DNA from 4 places in the Mesorhizobium sp. WSM4808 genome. Region 1 is predicted to be linked to each of the others. Evidence: predicted binding sites of a transcription regulator. Region 1 holds the regulator's gene; each other region holds the start of a gene.
The links. The regulator LexA, encoded in region 1, represses DNA repair genes until DNA is damaged. The targets are predictions, from matches to a motif close to TGTTCNNNNTGTGTTCNG.
Positions count from the first base shown of each region.

Region 2: a site for LexA is predicted at 1,860-1,877, ahead of dinB (DNA polymerase IV). Genes of this name have one in related genera too.
Region 3: a site for LexA is predicted at 2,357-2,374, ahead of AC0L2U_RS17190 (ImuA family protein). Genes of this name have one in related genera too.
Region 4: a site for LexA is predicted at 3,081-3,098, ahead of AC0L2U_RS12265 (helicase-related protein). Genes of this name have one in related genera too.

Region 1 covers NZ_JBVVQX010000009.1:93,130-97,914, reverse strand. The annotation lists gene kynA (tryptophan 2,3-dioxygenase) at 1-322, shown strand, start outside; gene kynU (kynureninase) at 394-1,641, shown strand; gene lexA (transcriptional repressor LexA) at 2,051-2,791, shown strand; gene AC0L2U_RS17825 (ComEC/Rec2 family competence protein) at 2,785-4,785, opposite strand, start outside.
Region 2 covers NZ_JBVVQX010000009.1:234,631-239,415, reverse strand. The annotation lists gene ligD (DNA ligase D) at 1-608, shown strand, start outside; gene dinB (DNA polymerase IV) at 621-1,661, opposite strand; gene AC0L2U_RS18430 (ImuA family protein) at 1,926-2,687, shown strand; gene AC0L2U_RS18425 (Y-family DNA polymerase) at 2,602-4,122, shown strand; gene AC0L2U_RS18420 (error-prone DNA polymerase) at 4,119-4,785, shown strand, end outside.
Region 3 covers NZ_JBVVQX010000008.1:289,693-294,477, reverse strand. The annotation lists gene AC0L2U_RS17200 (hypothetical protein) at 847-1,044, opposite strand; gene AC0L2U_RS17195 (hypothetical protein) at 1,275-1,469, opposite strand; gene AC0L2U_RS17190 (ImuA family protein) at 2,405-3,169, shown strand; gene AC0L2U_RS17185 (Y-family DNA polymerase) at 3,081-4,604, shown strand; gene AC0L2U_RS17180 (error-prone DNA polymerase) at 4,601-4,785, shown strand, end outside.
Region 4 covers NZ_JBVVQX010000005.1:463,098-467,882, reverse strand. The annotation lists gene phbB (acetoacetyl-CoA reductase) at 1-569, shown strand, start outside; gene AC0L2U_RS12275 (FAD-dependent oxidoreductase) at 679-1,917, opposite strand; gene AC0L2U_RS12270 (TetR/AcrR family transcriptional regulator) at 1,999-2,583, shown strand; gene AC0L2U_RS12265 (helicase-related protein) at 3,287-4,785, shown strand, end outside.

The DNA.
Region 1 (4,785 bases):
TGCGCGCAACGGATTCGACATCGGTGCCGATGCCAAGCGCACGGGCTGGCGTGAGACGCGAACCGAGAATGAAGAGGTGCTGGTCGCCTGGCAAACCATTTACCGCGATCCGCAGCGCTACTGGATGTTCTACGAACTGGCAGAGAAGCTGGTCGACTTCGAGGATTATTTCCGCCGCTGGCGCTTCAACCACGTCACCACGGTTGAGCGCATCATCGGTCTGAAACGCGGCACCGGCGGCACGTCGGGTGCTTCGTATCTGAAGAAGATGCTCGAGGTGGTGCTGTTCCCGGAACTGTGGACGGTCCGCACCCGGCTCTGACATCGTCGAAATGAAAACAGCGACGCGCGGCGGCGGAACACCCTTCGCGAACAACCGGGGACTGACTGACCATGAGTGGATTTCCTGATCTCGCCGCAGTCGAAGCGATGGATGCCACAGATCCGCTGCGGGCCATGCGCGACCGTTTCATTCTGCCGGAGGGGGTGATCTATCTCGACGGCAATTCACTGGGGGCAGCGTCTCATGCCGTTTTCGGCGAGCTGCAGCAGGCGGCAACCCAGGAATGGGCCCAGGACCTCATCCGAGCCTGGAATACGGCCGGATGGTTCGAGATGCCGATCGAACTCGGCGATCAACTCGGACGCCTGATTGGAGCCGCGGCCGGCCAGACCGTCGTCTGCGACACGACGTCGACCAACATCTACAAGGTGCTGCATGCGGCGCTGGAGATGCGGCCGGGCCGGTCGGTCATCGTCGCCGAGGGTGACAGTTTCCCCACCGACCTGTACATCGCCGAAGGGGTGGCCTCGACACGGGACGGCGTCCTGCTGCGCCTCGCGGGCGTCGACGCGCCCACCATCGAAGAGCTGATCGACGAAAACGTCGCGGTGGTGCTGGTCAACCACGTCAACTACAAATCGGGTGAACTGCGCGACATGGCGGCGCTGACGCGCAAGGCTCATGCGGCCGGAGCGCTGATCGTCTGGGATCTATGCCACACCGCCGGCGCCCTGCCCGTCGAGCTCGATCAGGCAAATGCCGATTTCGCCATCGGCTGCACTTACAAGTACCTCAACGGCGGTCCGGGCGCACCGGCCTTCATCTATGCCGCGCAGCGCCATCACGGCGATATCAGCCAGCCGCTCAGCGGCTGGTGGGGCCATGCGCGGCCCTTTGCCTTCGAACGGGGGTATGTTGCCGGCACCGGTATCCGCCGCTTTCTGTGCGGCACCCAGCCGGTCCTGTCGATGCGGGCGCTCAAAGGCGCGCTTGTCATCTGGAACGACGTCGACATGGCGGCATTGCGAAAAAAGAGCGTCGCGCTGACGGAACTGTTCATCCAGCTCGTCGAAGCAAAGTGCGGCGCCTATGGCCTCACGCTGGAGACCACCCGCGACGCGACCAGGCGCGGCAGCCAGGTGTCGTTCCTTCACGATCACGGCTATCAAATCATGCGGGCGCTGATCGAGCGCGGCGTCATCGGTGATTTTCGCGCGCCATCGACCATCCGTTTCGGCTTCACGCCGCTCTATGTCGGCTACAAGGATGTGTGGCTGGCGGTTGAGGTGCTGGAGGATATTCTGCGCACGGGCGCATGGAAGGACCAGCGTTTCGCCGTCAAGGAAGCCGTTACCTGACGCAACGATCTCCGCGATTTGCCGTCGCCGCCCTCACTGCCCGGCGGATGACGGAGGGCTGAATTCCAGCCACAAATGCCAACAGACGTTGGCGTTTTGGCTCCGTTTCGTTCACGGCAAACGAACGTCCGAAGATTGATAGCGTCCCTTGTGGAGGTCGATCGGCAGATGATGCCAAGCCTTGGGTCGAGGATGAGCCACAGGGTCATTAACCATAATGATTTCAATGTGAGCAGGCGCATTGCCGTGGTTGGCGCCTGTCGATCGCGACCCGCTGGCAAGCCCAAATAATTTCAGCAGCCTTAACAAATTCATTAAACTTTAAACGGTTGCAGAACACAACTGGAACAGATAGTGTTTGTTCTGGGTTTGTTTTTCGATTCTGGTTTCAGGTAATCTGGGGGCCGCCATGCTGACACGCAAGCAACATGAACTGCTGATGTTCATCCATGAACGCCTGAAGGAGAGCGGCATTCCGCCATCCTTCGACGAGATGAAGGAGGCGCTCGACCTTGCCTCCAAATCCGGGATTCATCGGCTGATCACCGCACTTGAGGAGCGCGGCTTTATTCGCCGGTTGCCCAACCGGGCACGCGCGCTGGAAGTGCTGCGATTGCCGGACTCGATCGCGCCCGGCCTCAACGCGGCAAAGAAGTTTTCGCCAAGCGTCATCCAGGGCAGTCTCGGTCAGGGTGGTGCCCTTGGCCGGCAGATCAAGCCGGCGCCTTCGCGGATGCCCTCGCCCGGCAATGATGACGATGCGGTCTCCGCCGTGTCGATCCCGGTCATGGGCCGTATCGCCGCCGGTGTGCCGATCGATGCCATCCAGCATCAGACGCATTCGATCTCGGTGCCGCCGGACATGATCATGGGCGGTGCCCACTATGCGCTGGAGGTCAAGGGCGACTCGATGATCGAGGCCGGTATCTTCGACGGCGACACCGTCATCATCCGCAATGCCGACACGGCGAACCCCGGCGAGATCATCGTGGCGCTGGTCGATGAAGAGGAAGCGACGCTGAAGCGGTTCCGCCGCAAGGGCGCTTCGATTGCTCTCGAAGCCGCCAATCCAGCCTATGAAACCCGTATTTTCGGGCCGGACAGGGTCAAGGTGCAAGGCAAGCTCGTTGGCCTGATCCGCCGCTACTGAGGCGGCTGCGTTTCAGCCACTGGCTTCTCGGGTCTCTTGAAGGGTGGCAGCCCCCTCGCCTCGCGCGAGAATTTGCGTTGCGCATGCCAGGGCCGGTATGGGCTGTCCACGGCGAAGCTGATCGTCGCCGGCGTGGTCGCCGATTGGCGATCGAAGAAGATCGCGGCACTGCCTTTGCGAGCCAGTTGCCGCTTGGTGATGACGAGAACCAGCGGGTTGTGACAGGCGTCATACGCGGTGGCGTCATTGATGACGATCAGCTCGGCGAAACCGCAGGCTTTCCAGGTGTCCTTGCGGTCCTCGACATAGGCAATGATCGCACCGGACGTGTGCCTGGCCACGCAGACGCCTGAGGTGCAATAGAACGGCGATCCCGGCGGTAGCTCAACGGCATCCGCGACGTCGAATTGCCCGTCGCCCTTGTCGAACACCTCCGGCACGACGATGGTTTCGGATATTAGTGCGCGTTTCCAGTTGTCGACGGTGAATTCGTTCGGCCGAGCGCGGCTGACGGCGAGTTCGCCACCGCCGATCGGCAAGGCAACCAGTCGGGCGTCCTCCGAGATCAGCACATCCGGCGTGCGCGTATCCGAGACGGTCAGCAAGCCTGCCAGCGCGAATGGCAGAGCAGCGAGCCGCAGCCAAGTTGTCGCCATTGTCGCGATGACTAGGGCAATTGTCACCAGCAGGACAGATTGCTGCGAAATCAGCCCAACCGCATCGACAGGCGAACGTTCGGAGATCCAACCCGATATGGCGATCATCACCGTCAGACCCTTGCCCATCAGGTAGAGGGCCGGCCAATCCAATCCGAAAGGCATCAGCAGCGCGCTTGCGACAGCCAGGAACATGACGACGGTGACGATCGGCATAACCGCCAGATTGGCGAACAGGCTGAGCGGCGACACACGCTGAAAATGCCAGATGGCAAACAGCGTCGTGGCGCTGCCGGCGATGATGGAGGTCATGGCAAGGCCGGTTGCCGCGAGCACGAACTTTCGCGTCAGGAAACCGGGCATGGATCGCTTTGGGGGCGGCGGTCTTGCTTTTCCCGCGCGGTGAACGGCCCAGCCGGCATAGGCGCCGACCAGAGCCGCGGTCGCGGCGAACGACATCTGAAAACTCGGGCCGACCACCTCATGCGGCGACACCACGATGACGGCGATCGCCGAGATCGCCAGATTGCGCATGGTGAGTGCTGCTCGATCGAACAGCACGGCAATCAGCATCACCGCCAGCATGATGAAGCTGCGCTCGGCGGCAACGACGACTCCAGAGATGATGAGATAGGCCGCGATCGAGAACAGTGCGGCGACGGCGGCATACTTCTTGACCGGGCGACGCGCGGAAAAGTCGGGAAACAACGCGAAGGCGCCGCGCAGCAAGCCCATGATGGTGCCTGCGACCAGCGCCATGTGCAGTCCCGAAATCGAGATGATGTGGTAGATGCCGGTACGTCGCATCGCCTCATTGATGTCATCGGGAATGCCGGCGCGCACGCCGACGATCAGCGCCGCGGCGATCTCGCCTTCGGCGCCGCCGACGCTCGCCCTGATATGGTCGGCGATGGCCTCGCGGGCATTTTCCACGCTAGAGGAAATTCGGGCCGGCAGCGACATGTCGCCACCATCGCTGACGACAAGCTTGGGGTTGCCGAGAAAGAACCCGCTGCCGCCGATGCCGGCAAAATAGCTGTCGAAGGAGAAATCATAGCTGTCCGGCCGCACCGGCCCGGTCGGCGGCAAAAGCTTGGCATATCCAGTGATGAGGGAGCCTGCGGTCACGTCAGCCGGGATCTTGCGTGCCGAAAGCCGCACCCGTTCCGGCGCATAGCGCAGTTTCGGTCTTGCGGTCGATGTCACGTCGATGGTCAGCCGGATACGGCCAGTTTCCATCCGGTCGAGCGAGACGACGCGGCCGGTTACCTGCGTCGAGATTTCCGAGCCCAACATTTGTGTGCCCGCACGCCACGTCTCGACCTTGGCAGCAAGCAG
Region 2 (4,785 bases), 140 kb from region 1:
ACGATCTGGCGGGGCTGATCGCCGGCGTCCAAATGAACGTGCTCGAATTCCACGTCTGGGGCAGCCTTCGCCAGCAGCCTGACCTGCCGCACCGCATAATCTTCGATATCGACCCCGACGAGGGCCTGGGCTTTGGCGACGTCCAGCAGGCGGCGCTCGACATCCGGGGGGTTCTGGAGGCCCTCGGCCTCCAATCCTGGCCTTTGTTGTCCGGAGGCAAGGGTGTCCACGTGGTCGTGCCACTCGTTCCCGAGGCCGACTGGGAAGCGGTCAAGGGCTTCTGCCAGGACCTTGCCGAACTGCTGGCCCGTACCGATCCGTCCCGCTTCGTCGCGAACATGAGCAAGGCGAGGCGCAAGGGCCGTATGTTCATCGACTATCTGCGCAACGGACAAGGCGCCACGGCAATTTGCCCATGGTCCACCCGGGCGCGATCCGGTGCGTCCTGCGCCGTACCCGTCACTTGGGATGAGTTGCCGACATTCAAGAGTGCCAGCGCATTTGACGTTTTCGCTGCCGCCGCACGGGCCCAGGGGGCCGATGCGTGGGAAGGCTATTTCGATGTCGAACAGACGCTGACAGCCCGCATCCGAAAAGCGGTCCGATAGCTGCAGCCAGTCCTAGATCGTCAGCGACATCTGCCGATCGGCCTCGGTTCGCTTTCCGGTTAGATTTGAAAGTGTCACCCCGAGCAGGCGGATCCCCTTGCTGACGGGGAATACCTGATCGAGGAGGGTGCCGCTGACGGTCGCTAGGTCGGCTTCGCCCTCGATGGCGCATCCGACCGTGCGGCTGCGCGTGATCTGCTGGAAGTCGGCGAACTTGACCTTGAGCGTCACGGTACGGCCCTGGATTGATCGCTCCGCGCAGTAGCGCCAGACCTTGCCGACCAACGGCGCCAGTTCCTTACGAGCACTTTCGAGATCGAACAAATCGCTCGCGAAGGTATCCTCAGCTCCCACCGACTTGCGCTCGCGATCGGCCAGCACCGGACGTTCGTCGATGCCCCGGGCAATCCAGTAATAGTACGGACCCGCCTTCCCGAACTTCTCCTCGAGAAATGCCAGGCTCTGTGCCCGCAGGTCGGAGCCGGTCTCGATGCCGAGCCGAGCCATTTTGTCGGCAGTCGCCGGGCCGACACCATGAAATTTCCGCACGGGCAAGGCCTCGACAAAGGCGGGACCCTGCCTCGGCGTGATGACGAACAGCCCATCGGGCTTGTTCTGGCCGGAGGCGAGCTTGGCCAGGAATTTGTTGTAGCTGACGCCGGCCGAAGCCGTGAGGCCGGTTTCGGACTTGATCTTCGCGCGGATCATTTCCGCGATCGTCGTGGCGACCGGGATGCCCTGCAGATTGTCAGTCACGTCGAGATAGGCCTCGTCGAGCGACAGCGGTTCAATGAGTGGCGTATGCTCTGCAAAGATCGCGTGGATTTGCTTGGACACGGCCCGGTAGGCGTCGAATCGCGGCGGTACGAAGATCAGCTCAGGGCATTTGCGTTTTGCCGTGATCGAGGGCATGGCGGATCGCACCCCGAACTTTCTGGCCTCGTAGCTGGCAGCGGCCACCACGCCGCGGGCCGCGGAGCCGCCGACCGCCACAGGCTTCCCGCGCAGGTCCGGATTGTCGCGCTGTTCGACCGACGCAAAAAAGGCATCCATATCGACATGGATGATCTTGCGAAGGATGCCCTGGCCTTCCCGCGGTGCATCGGCTTCTTGGCTTCTGTCGCTTCCCTCGCTCACTTCGCCGTCCCTGCACTACCTGCGCATATCAAGATAGACCACACCCCGATCAAGGCAGTCTGGGATCAACTCTCGGAGCAGCGCAATGAGTCCGATTGACTCTCGGACACCAAAGAGAACAAATAAGGAACATATCAACCCCGAAATCCATTGGGAAGACAGTTTGAGAGTGTTTCGTTCATGGGTCAGCCCGTCGCCAGCCCTGCTATCGCTGCGCTTCGCGAGCGAATCGCACGCCTCGAAGGCGGGCCGGCGCGCAACCGCGCGACACTGCCGTTCGGTGTTGCCAGGATCGACAAGGTCCTGCCGGGAGGCGGGCTGGCACTCGGGGCTCTGCATGAGGTTGCGGGCGGCCGTAACGGGGCGATCGATGGGGCCGCGGCGGCCCTCTTTGCCGCCGGGATTGCCGCGCGCACCAAGGGCAAGGTGCTCTGGTGCGTCACACGGCAGGACCTCTTCGCCCCTGCCCTCGCCCAGGCTGGCCTACTGCCCGGGCGTGTCGTCTATGTCGAGGCCGGTGACGAAGCCTCAGTGCTCGCCTGTTTCGACGAAGGGCTTCGCCATGGAGGGCTAGGCGCCGTGGTTGCCGAACTGGCCCGCCTCTCCATGACCGCCTCGCGCCGACTGCAACTCGCCGCCGAAGCCTCCGGCGCCATCGGCATCGCCATCCGTCGCTGGCGCCGGCAGACCGAGGCAACCGACTTTGGACAACCGACCGCCGCGGTCACCCGCTGGCGCGTCTCCGCGCTCCCCTCTCGCCCCTTGCCGGTCCCAGGAGTCGGCCGCGCTCGCTGGCGGCTGGAACTGATCCGCGCACGAGCTGGAGAAAGCGCCGACTTTGAAGTGGAAGCCTGCGATGACAAGGGTCGTCTCGCTATATTTTCCGACCTGGCCGACCGATCGTCTGCGACGCGCGATGGGGTCATCCGCGCCCTCGGCTGACACGCCGATCGTCATGCTCGGCCGGCAGGGAAACCGGCGGCTCGTGCTGGCTGCCGATGCGGCGGCGCGCGCCGCCGGCCTGCGCGTGGGCACGCCGGCAAGCAAGGCCCAGGTGCTGGTGCAAAACCTGCAGAGCTTCGACCTCGATGCTGCCGGCGATGCTGAGGCGCTCGACAGAATGGCGCTCTGGTCACTGCGCTACGCACCGATCGTCGCCGCCGATCCGCCCAATGGTCTCATCATCGACATCACTGGCGCCGACCACTTGCATGGCGGCGAGGAGACGATGCTCGAGGGGTTGGTCTCGCGTATGGCATCATCGGGCATCGCGGCACGCGCCGCTGTCGCCGATACGTGGGGCGCCGCTCACGCCTGCGCGCGGTTCCTGGCCCAGCCGATCTTTGTTGCGCCGGCCGGGCAAGCCGCGGCGATCGTGCGGGATCTCCCGATCAGGGCCCTGCGGCTTCCTCACGATATTGTCGAAGGCCTGATCACGCTCGGCTTCGAGCGGGTCAGCGAAGTCGAGGCGGCGCCGCGCGCCTCTCTTACCCTGCGCTTCGGGCCAGAACTAGGGCGCCGCCTGGACCAGGCGATGGGCCGACGCAGCGAACCCTTCGAGCCCGTCAGATCACCGGAACTCATCGAGGTTCGCCGAACCTTTGGCGAACCGATCGGCGCCGCCGAAACCATCGCCCGCTATGCCGGCAAGCTCGTCGTGATGCTCTGCGAAGAACTCGAGGCCAAGGAGCTCGGCGCGCGCCGGCTCGACCTGCTGTTACATCGGGTCGACAACCGCATCGAGGCCATTCGCGTCGGCACCGCCGTACCGGTGCGCGACACCAAACGGCTGACCCGTCTCCTCACCGACCGGATCGAAACTGTCGATCCCGGTTTCGGCATCGAGGTGATGACCCTGGCCGCAACACTCGCCGAGCCTTTCGGAGCCAAGCAGACTATCTCCTCGCTGGTCGAAGAGCCAGAGCCTGACATCACCGACCTCATCGACGTGCTCTCCAACCGTATCGGCGAGCAGCGGCTCTACCGCTTTGCCCCGGTCGAGAGCGATGTGCCCGAACGGTCGGTCCGCCGTGTCGCGCCCACCGCGCCCGATGAGGGGACGACTTGGCCCGGTAACTGGCCCCGCCCGCCGCGTTTGCTGAACCACCCCGAACCCATCGAGACGATGGCACTGCTGCCTGACCATCCGCCGGTCTGGTTCAGTTGGCGCGGCATCCGGCATCGCGTGGCGCGCGCCGACGGTCCCGAGCGCGTTTTCGGCGAATGGTGGCAGCGCGATGCCGAACTGATCGCGGTTCGCGACTATTTCCAGGTCGAGGACGAGGTCGGCGAACGCTTCTGGATTTATCGCGCCGGCGACGGCGAGGATCCCGAGACCGGTTCCCACAAATGGTTCCTGCATGGGGTCTTCGCATGACCAGCCCGCGCTATGCCGAATTGCAGGTGACCAGCCATTTCTCGTTCCTCCGCGGCGCCAGCTCCTGCGACGACCTGTTCGCGCAGGCGGCGGCGCTCGGCATTGAGGCCCTGGCTGTCGTCGACCGCAATTCTCTAGCCGGCATCGTGCGAGCCCATCAGGCCGCCAAGGATACTGGCGTCAGGCTCATCGTTGGCTGCCGCCTCGACCTCGTCGACGGCATATCGCTGCTCGTCTATCCCACCGATCGCGCAGCCTATTCCCGCCTTTGCCGGCTGCTGACCCTAGGCAAGAAACGCGGCGGCAAGGCGAAATGCCATCTCGAGTGGAGCGACCTGGCCGACTATGCGGAGGGTCTCATCGCGGTTCTGGTTCCCGATCGCGCCGACGACTCCTGTGCCCTGCACCTGCGTCGCCTGCGGGAAACCTTCAGCAATCGCGCCTATCTGGCCCTGACCCTGCGCCGCCGGCCCAATGACCAGGTTCGGCTTCACGAGTTGTCCAACCTCGCCACCCAGATGCGCGTGCCGACGGTGGTGACGAATGACGTTCTGTTCCACGAACCCAGCCGGCGCATTCTGCAGGACGTGGTCACCGCCATTCGTCACAACATGACCATCGACGAATTGGGATTCCGGCGCGAGCGCCATGCGGATCGCTACC
Region 3 (4,785 bases), on a different contig from region 1:
CTTCATCTGCGGTGTCAAAGGGCGTTGCGATGGTCGTCCCATCCAGAGCCAGTATTCACAGCCAGGAACGGAAGGCCGATCAGCGGTGGTGCGTAGACAACGTACGCTGGGCGGGCATTCTTCATCGCCCATGTAGCACCCTTTGTCGGTCAGGACCTAATCCACGCCCTGAAGACCAAAAAGCCCGCCAGCCGGAGCCAGCGGGCTTCCAGTGGTCAAAGACCTGCTCAGGTCGCAGAAAGACCCGACTCGATGACTTGCGCCGTGATTGAGGAAAGAATTCCCCGCTTGGTCAGGACTGGCTTTTCATAGGCTTTTTTCATAGCTGTTCCTCCCTTTTCACACACCGAAACTGCTTTGGGGCAATTAACTTGTCAAGCTGATGCTAAAATGGCCGCCAGTGACGCACGCCACGCGTCGCGATCGTCGCAGAGAAGACGGAGAATGATCCGGTGCGAACCAGCGGGCGAAGAACTTCGGTCGCGTTGGACGGCAAACGGGCAATCCAGATTGACGGCTGTCCTGTCGAAATTGGTCGACCAAGACTTAGCCGGCCCTCCCAAATCCGGGGAACGATGTTAACGGGAGAGCGCACATGGCCGGGCCCACCTACCGCCGGCATGCAGCGTGAGCAAGTCGTGATCGATCGCAGCGGCAGTCCGTCAACCCGGCGCCGCGAGTCGTGCGCGAGAGCACTGGCTTCCGAGCGTTTCCTCCAGCCGAGCCAGTCGGCGACTGACAACGGATTTGCGACGCCCAGCCGACCCGCCACACGATGCCTGGTCCCTGCGTGATCTCCCGAAGGTCCTGGCTTCGGCTTCTCTGATCTGGCACATCGTCGGACACTCAGCGCGTCTTGCCGGAGCGAAGATGCATCTCGATCTTGTTGATGGCCTTGGTGAGGATATCGACTGCCTGCAGATTCACTGCGAAGTCGAAGTTCCCTTGCGCCGTTTCGAATATCAGAACGCCGACCTTGGTCTCGTCGTCGCTCATCATGCCTGTTCCAATGCCGGTCGGCATATAGGGTGGTTTTTCTGACATTGTTCTCTCCTCGGGTGCGGTGTGGGCTGGTCAGGTTTTTAGCCATCCAGCGTGCGACCTGGAGTGGCCAAGCACGATCGATCGACGTTGGCCGTGTAACCCGTTCACCGCTAATCGAAATGCATCGACTGGCCGCGCATCATCGCCAGGGTCAGTGCGATCCGCAATTCTTCACCGTCTTCGCTGGCTGCAGGATCGAAAACGTGGGCATCGTAGGGGTCCTGGTCAATCTAGATCGTCCAGTCCTTGAGTGCCTTGCGAGCCATTTCTTCCACCTGGGCGAGGTTGCTGGTGAAGAAGGGGATACGGTCGCCATTTTCCGAAAGCGGCTCGACCTGATCCAGCGTCGGCCGCTCGGGCACCCAACCAAGAACGAAGGCAATATCGAAATCGATCTGGCGGTCCGGCCCGGTCGTGGTCTCCACCGGGTGACAACATCGGGATAGAGCTGTTTGCGCGCCGGCCACGTGTCCGGGAGCGCCTCGGCCTGCAATCTCGTTCGGGGCACGTCGATCAGCTCCATGATCTGATGGCCCGGAACTTTATCCTCCGGCCAGCCCGCACAACATGCAGTCGTCGCAGCCTCGTCGGCTTCCATCCAGACCGAAGCAGCCTGGTCCTCGTCCTCGGTTGGCTGGTCGTCTTCCGGGAAGCCCTTGATATCCCAGCCTTCCAACGCGAACAAACCTTCCGCGCCTTGCAAAGCCGTAATGCCGGCGCGCGAGAAGACTGCTTCGGCTGCCGCGATCCCGCGTGCCAGTTCCTCGGGCGTTGCACCTTCAATGTTCAAGCGAAGTTCACGGTTCGCCTCCAGTATCAATCACCAACAGTGAACAAAATAAGAACAAAGGTGTCAATAGACTCCTGATGGTTTGGAAAAATGGTTTTTTTCCAATTGGATAGGGAGATCTGGCAATCGTTTGAGGCTTCGTGCTCAATCCCAACGCAACTGCATTCATGGCCGATGCTACACGCGGACCACCGCGGACGGGGACAGTCGGTCCCGCGTCCCGTCCTGCGGCCGGCGCTATGCTGACGCTCCTACGGCTGTCCTGTTAACCGCCCGCGGCGGGGGCGAATTTCCTCCGTCCCGCGCGCGACAATGTCCGCAATTGCGGACGCGCGCAGGACTGCGGTTTATACGCCGTTTTTCCTTGGGCGCCGCCAGCCGCCGGCGCGAACATCCCAACAGGACAGGTGGCTTCGACGCCTCGTCCTGCTGGCAAACGGTTCTGTCGATGCCACCGGGCGGTCGCCACAAACATTTCTTCCGCAGCGCCACCTCGCCATCCCATTGACTCTTCATTAGGAAGGGAACAAATGAGGAACATTCCGCCACCATGTCGCGTTCAGGGGACAGATGAGTGCATCGACGCCTAACGCTGCTATTTCCGATCTGCGAGATCGCATTGCGCGTCTCGAAGGCGGTAACGCGCGCAAAAGAGCGGTGCTCCCATTCGGTATCTCCTCGATCGACAGTCATCTGCCAGGCGGGGGCGTGGCGCTTGGCGCACTTCATGAAGTTGCCGGCGGCGGCAATGGTGCAATCGATGGCGCTGCCGCGTCGCTTTTTGCTGCAGGCATTGCGGCCAGGACGCAAGGCAAGGTGCTGTGGTGCGTGACGCGCCAGGATCTGTTTGCACCGGCAATCGCACAGGTCGGACTGCATCCCGACCGGGTGATCTATGTCGAAGCCGGTGACGACAAATCCTTGCTCGCCTGCTTCGAGGAAGGCCTGCGGCATGTCGGACTTGGGGCTGTGGTCGCGGAAGTGGCGCGCCTGTCCATGACTGCCTCGCGCCGGTTGCAACTGGCATCGGAAGGCTCCGGCGCGATCGGCATCGCGATCCGCCGCTGGCGCCGCCAGACCGAAGCCGCCGATTTCGGGCAGCCGACGGCGTCCGTCACCCGCTGGCGGGTTTCCGTGCTGCCGTCGCGACCGCTGCCTGTGCCCGGCGTTGGCCGGGCGCGATGGCAACTTGAACTGATCCGGTCTCGTGGAGGGGAAACACTCGATATCGAAGTGGAGGCTTGTGATGCAAAGGGTCGTCTCGCTGTTCCTTCCAAGCTGGTCGACCGACCGGCTCAGAAGGAAATTGGGCGACGTCTCGCCGCCACCGGATAAGCCTTTGGTGCTGGTCGGGCGGCACGGTAATCGTCGCCTGGTGACTGCGGTGGATCGCGCGGCAACAGAAGCGGGCCTGCGCGTCGGAATGCCCGCGACGAAGGCACAGGCCCTCGTCCAGGGGCTGGCGGTCATGGATGCCGAACCTGAAGCAGACGCGCAGGCATTGGATCGGTTGGCCCTGTGGGCTTTGCGGCGGTACGCGCCGATTGTCGCAGCAGATCCTCCCGACGGATTGGTGATGGATACCACGGGCGCCGATCATCTTCATGGCGGTGAACGCTTGATGCTCGCCGATATGGTCGAACGTCTCGGCAAGGTCGGCTTCTCGGCGCGCGCAGCCATAGCGGATAGCTGGGGTGCTGCTCATGCCTTTGCGCGATATGTCAGGCAAGCCGTGAGCGTGGTCGCGGTCAACGCAACCTGCGATGCGATCCTTCCTCTGCCCATCGCAGCATTGCGTTTGCCCGATGAGATCGTCAGCGGTCTGCGGGTTTTGGGCTTCGACAGGGTGGGTGAGCTTCTGCAGCAGCCGCGCGCCCCACTGGCGCTGCGCTTCGGGCCGGAACTCGGCCGCCGGCTTGACCAGGCTGCTGGACGTCTCGCCGAGCCGATAGAGCCAGTGCGGCCGGTCGATGTGGTCGAGGTAAGGCGCGCCTTTGGCGAGCCCATCAGTGCGGCCGAGACAATCGCGCGCTATGTCGGCAAGCTTGTTCAGGCGCTGTGTGTCGGGCTGGAGACCAAAGGGTTCGGCGCCCGGCGGCTTGACCTGCTGCTCTACCGCGTCGACAACCGCGTCGAAGCCATTCGCGTCGGCACGGCCTTGCCTGTCCGTGATGTGAAGCGGCTGACGCGGCTGCTCTGCGACAAGATCGAGACGGTCGATCCGGGCTTCGGCATCGAGCTGATGCGGTTGTCCGCGCCCTTGGCAGAATCACTCGCTCCCAGGCAGACCGTTTCGTCGCTGATCGAGCAACGGGATGCAGACATCTCGGATTTGATCGACACACTCGGCAACCGTGTCGGTGAGGAAAAGCTCTATCGGTTTACCCCGGTTGCCAGCGATGTGCCCGAGCGATCTTTCCGGCGTGTAGCCGCTGCATCGGCTGAGACCGGCGACGCATGGCCAGACCATTGGCCGCGTCCGGCTCGCTTGTTTACCGTGCCGGAGCCGATCGAGGCCATTGCGCTGCTACCGGACCATCCGCCGGCGAGCTTCACCTGGAAAGGCATCCGTCGACGGATCAAGCGCGCCGATGGACCTGAGCGGGTTTTCGGCGAATGGTGGAAGCGCGACGCCGAGCTAACTGCCGTGCGCGACTATTTCCAGGTCGAGGACGAAGCCGGCGAGCGGTTCTGGATTTATCGCGCAGGCGATGGCGAGGATGCCGCAACCGGCTCGCATCGCTGGTTCCTGCACGGCATCTTCGGATGAACGCGTGCTATGTCGAGCTGCAATGCACCTCGCATTTTTCCTTTCTGCGGGGCGCGAGTTCCTGTGAGGAACTGTTCGCGCAAGCAGCCAGCATGGGAATGCCCGCCCTTGCCATCTGTGATCGCAACAGTCTGGCCGGCATTGTCCGCGCCCACGAGGCTGCAAAGGCAACCGGCGTCAG
Region 4 (4,785 bases), on a different contig from region 1:
AATGGTCGGTCGCCGACTATGATGCCTGCGCCGCAGGCATCCGCCAAGTCGAGGCCGATCTCGGCCCGGTCTCGGTGCTGGTGAACAATGCCGGCATCACTCGCGACGCCATGTTCCACAAGATCACGCGCGAGCAGTGGAAAGAGGTCATCGACACCAACCTGTCCGGCGTCTTCAACATGACGCATCCGCTGTGGAGCGGCATGCGCGACCGCAAGTTCGGCCGCGTCATCACCATCTCCTCGATCAACGGCCAGAAAGGCCAGGCCGGCCAGGTCAACTATTCCGCCGCCAAGGCTGGCGACATCGGTTTCAGCAAAGCTCTCGCTCAGGAGGGGGCTCGCGCGGGCATCACCGTCAACGTCATCTGCCCCGGCTACATCGCCACCGAAATGGTCAAGGCGATCGACGAGAAAGTGCTCAACGAGCGCATCATCCCACAGATCCCTGTCGGCCGCCTCGGCGAGCCCGAAGAAATCGCACGCTGCGTCGTTTTCCTCGCATCCGAAGATGCCGGCTTCATCACCGGCTCGACCATCACAGCCAATGGCGGCCAATACTTCGCCTGACCAAAACCACGTGGCTTGAATGTGCACACGTGCCGGCAGTGTCGCCGGCACATTTGTCTTTAGACGCAACGCTCCGATACAGCGCCGGAAGTTGTCCGGCGCCTCAAGTTCACGCGACCAGCTTGAGTTCGCGTCTCACCGCTTGCTTGCGCAGGCCCGGCTGCGACGACGCTGGCAGCTTCGCCATTTCGGCCCGGCTGAGACCTGACAATTTCATCGAGATCCTGCGCTTGACGAACGGCATCATGTTGACGACGCCGAGCACGAAATTGCGCAAGACGCGCCGCAGCGGTGTGCGAACAAGCGCCATGCCTGTCAGCCTGCCCGCCAGTTCGATCACCTCCTGCGCCGCGGGACGCCGAAGCGTCTCGTAGAGGTCGAGTTCGCTTTCCGGGCGGACACCGTTGATCACGTCGCCGAGCAGTTCTCCCAGCACCACGGCATCGATCAGGCCGGTGTTCATGCCTTGGCCGCCGGCCGGGCTGTGCACATGGGCGGCGTCGCCCATGACGAACAGGCGCCCCTGCCGGTAGGACTTGGCAAGGCGGTGATGCACGCGGAAGCGTGTACTCCAGGTCAGGTCGAGCACCTGCGCCGGGCTGGCCGACGGGCCGCGACTGTCGAGCAGCGCCTGGATGTCGGCAATGCCGGTCCGCTCAGGCGCCTCATCCATGGTCGCTACGATGCGGTATGATCCGTCCGGCAGTGGCGCGACGACGACCAGTCCGGCCGGAGAGAACAGCAGCGACACCTCTGTTGGCCCGAGCGGCCAGTCAAGGCGCACGTCGGCGAGTACAAAAGACCCTGCATAGGCCTCGCCGTCGAAGCCTATGCCGGCGGCCTCGCGCACCACGCTGTGCATGCCGTCCGCACCGACGACGTAGCGCGCCGAGATCGTCTTTTCGCGACCATTCTGGACGACCGTGACGTGCGCGCCATCGACCCCCTGCAATACCTCCTTCGCCTCGACGCCGCGACGGATGACACCGCCCAACCCGGCGATACGCTCAGTGAGGACCTTCTCGGTCAGGTTCTGCGGAATCATCAGCACGTAGGGATACGCCGAGGGCAGGCTCGAGAAATCGAGGTTGATTAGGACCCGGTCGCGATCACGTATGGCGAAGTTGTCAAGCTTCAGGCCGAGTTCGACCAGCCGCCCCGTAACGCCAAGCGGCTCGAGTGTCTCCAGCGTCTGCGCGTGGATCACTCCGGCACGTGAGGTGTTGAGGCCTTCGGCGAGGCGGTCGACCACGACGTGATCGACGCCTGCCTGATGCAGGGCAATGGACAGCGCCAGGCCGGTCGGGCCGGCGCCTATGACCAGGACTTCGGTGGTATCAGGCAGCATTTTCTCTCTCCATTTGTCAACGATTGGTGACTTTTATCTTGGGTGCTTGAGTTTGTCAACGCTCGTTGATATTTGATTTTCATGAGCACGAATCATTCGAAAAAGCCGAGCAAGTCGGATCGCACCCGAGGGCAAATCCTGGATGCCGCCAGAGATCTGTTTGCCGAGCACGGCTATGACGGCGCGTCGATCCGCGATGTCGGGACCCGCGCCTCGATCGATCCGGCCATGGTGATCCGCTATTTCCACAGCAAGGACGAATTGTTCGCCCGGGCGGCACTCGTCGACCTGCAACTGCCGGCACTTCGGGTGATCGACCCGGCCACCGTCGGCGAAACTTTGATCAGGCGGTTTCTCGAAGTCTGGGAAGGCCCGGCCAGCGGACCCGGCATGGCAATTCTGCTGCGTTCCGCGGCGTCGAACGAATTCGCCGCCGAAAAAATGCGCGAGATATTCGCCAACCAGGTGAGGCCGGTGGTTGCGGCGGTCGGCGATCTCGCCGACGCCGGTCGAAGGGCCGGGCTCATTTCGAGCCAGTTGCTGGGTTTGGCGATGTGCCGATATGTGCTGCGGCTACCGCCCGTCGTCGCTCTGTCACACGACGAGATCATCCGGAACGTCGGCCCTGCGCTGCAACGCTATGCCACTGGAGAGGACACGGCCTGAACCAGCGGTCCGGCCGGACCCGTCAACATGCAGCGGCTGCACCTAGCCAAAGCATGCAACCAATCTGTGCCGAAGCAGCACGCGGAGGTTAACAGCCACCCGCCGCCCTGTGCGAAAGCTGCTTCGTAACCTGTGGATTCTCGGTGGATAAGCTGTTCACAACACAAGATATTGGGGTGAACAAATCAGGAAAATCACGCCATCGCTGATTCGTCGCTGATTCGTTCCGGCTATGAGCCGAACGTTAACGACGACAGCCGGAATCGCCTGCCCAACTGCTTAACGCAGGTTAAGAAAGATCAACAATTTCATCATGTTGGTCGAGGCGCGCCTAGCCACCGTGATTGTTTCCAGGCAAAGGTTAACGGCAACACCCCTCTTAGCATGAAACGGGCCAGTTCAGCGATTCAGCATGTGGTGCGACTCGCGGCCGCGAAATCCACATGTAGCCGTGAACAAAAGCTGAATCTGCAGGAGTCACTGATTCGTCGCCGATTCGTTCCAGACTCGTTCTATCCGTTAATCCGCAGCCGATTGGAAGCTTGACAAAACCACCTTCTCGCCGCCGGCGGAACATTCCGCTTTCGCTTCGCGCCCGAAATCCCTATGTGTCGCCTGTCATACGCGCCATTTGAGGCAGCGCTCCCGACAACCAGAGGCCAGAAGCCTTATTTCCAGATCCCGGAAGCCTTATTCTAGGTTGATGAACATCCAGCCCAAACACACAGAGCCGCTGATCCTGTCGGGCCGCGACGTGACCGCCGTGCTCGGGCCCACCAACACCGGCAAGACCCATCTCGCCATCGAGCGCATGGTAGCGCATGAGAGTGGGATCATCGGCCTGCCGCTCAGGCTTCTGGCGCGCGAGGTCTACGCCCGCGTCTGCGAAAAGGTTGGCGCCCACAAGGTCGCGCTGATCACGGGCGAGGAAAAGATCCAGCCGCCGGGCGCCAGATATTCGGTCTGCACCGTCGAGGCCATGCCGCGCGAGACCGACGCCGCCTTTGTCGCCATCGACGAGGTGCAGCTCGCCGGTGACCTCGAGCGCGGCCACATCTTCACCGATCGCATCCTGCACCTGCGCGGCCGCCAGGAGACGCTGCTACTGGGTGCCGCCACCATGCACGGTATCCTGCAGCGCCTGCTGAGGGGTGTCTCGGTGGTGACGCGGCCGAGGCTGTCGCATCTTGCCTATGCCGGCTCCAAGAAGCTGACCCGCCTGCCGCGGCGCACGGCAATCGTCGCCTTCTCCGCCGACGAGGTCTACGCCATCGCCGAGTTGATCCGCCGCCAGCAGGGCGGTGCCGCCGTCGTGCTCGGCGCGCTCTCGCCGCGCACCCGCAACGCCCAGGTGGCGCTATTCCAGTCCGGCGATGTCGACTACCTCATCGCCACCGACGCCATCGGCATGGGTCTCAATCTCGATCTCGACCACGTCGCCTTCGCCCAGAACCGCAAGTTCGATGGCTTCCAGTACCGCAACCTGACCGCGGCCGAGCTCGGCCAGATCGCCGGCCGCGCCGGCCGGCATCTGCGCGACGGCACGTTCGGTGTCACCGGCCAGGTCGACCCGCTCGACGAAGAGCTGATCAAGAAGATCGAAGGCCACGAGTTCGATCCGGTGAAGGTGCTGCAGTGGCGCACCGCGCATTTCGACTTTGCCAGCCTCGACGCGCTGAAGCGCTCGATCGAGACCAACGCTCCGGTCGAGGGACTGACGCGGGCATTGCCTGCCGTCGACGCACAGGCGCTCGAGCATCTGTCGCGCGACGAAGACATCCGCGCGCTCACCACCAATGCCAAGCGCGTGGCGCTGCTGTGGGAAGCCTGCGCGCTGCCCGACTACCGCAGGATCGCGCCGGCGCAGCATGCCGACCTCATTGCCTCGATCTACACGGACCTCGCACGCCACGGCCATGTCAACGAGAATTACATGGCCGAGCAGGTGCGCCGCGCCGACACCACCGAGGGCGACATTGACACGCTGTCGCATCGCATAGCCCAGATCCGCACCTGGACATTCGTGTCGAACCGGCCCGGCTGGCTGGCCGATCAGGCACACTGGCAGGAAAAGACGCGCGAAATCGAAGACAGATTGTCGGATGCGCTGCATGAGCGGTTGACGAAACGCTTCGTAGACCGCAGGACTTCCGTCCTCATGCGGCGCCTTAGAGAAAATACCATGCCTGAAGCCGAAATTAG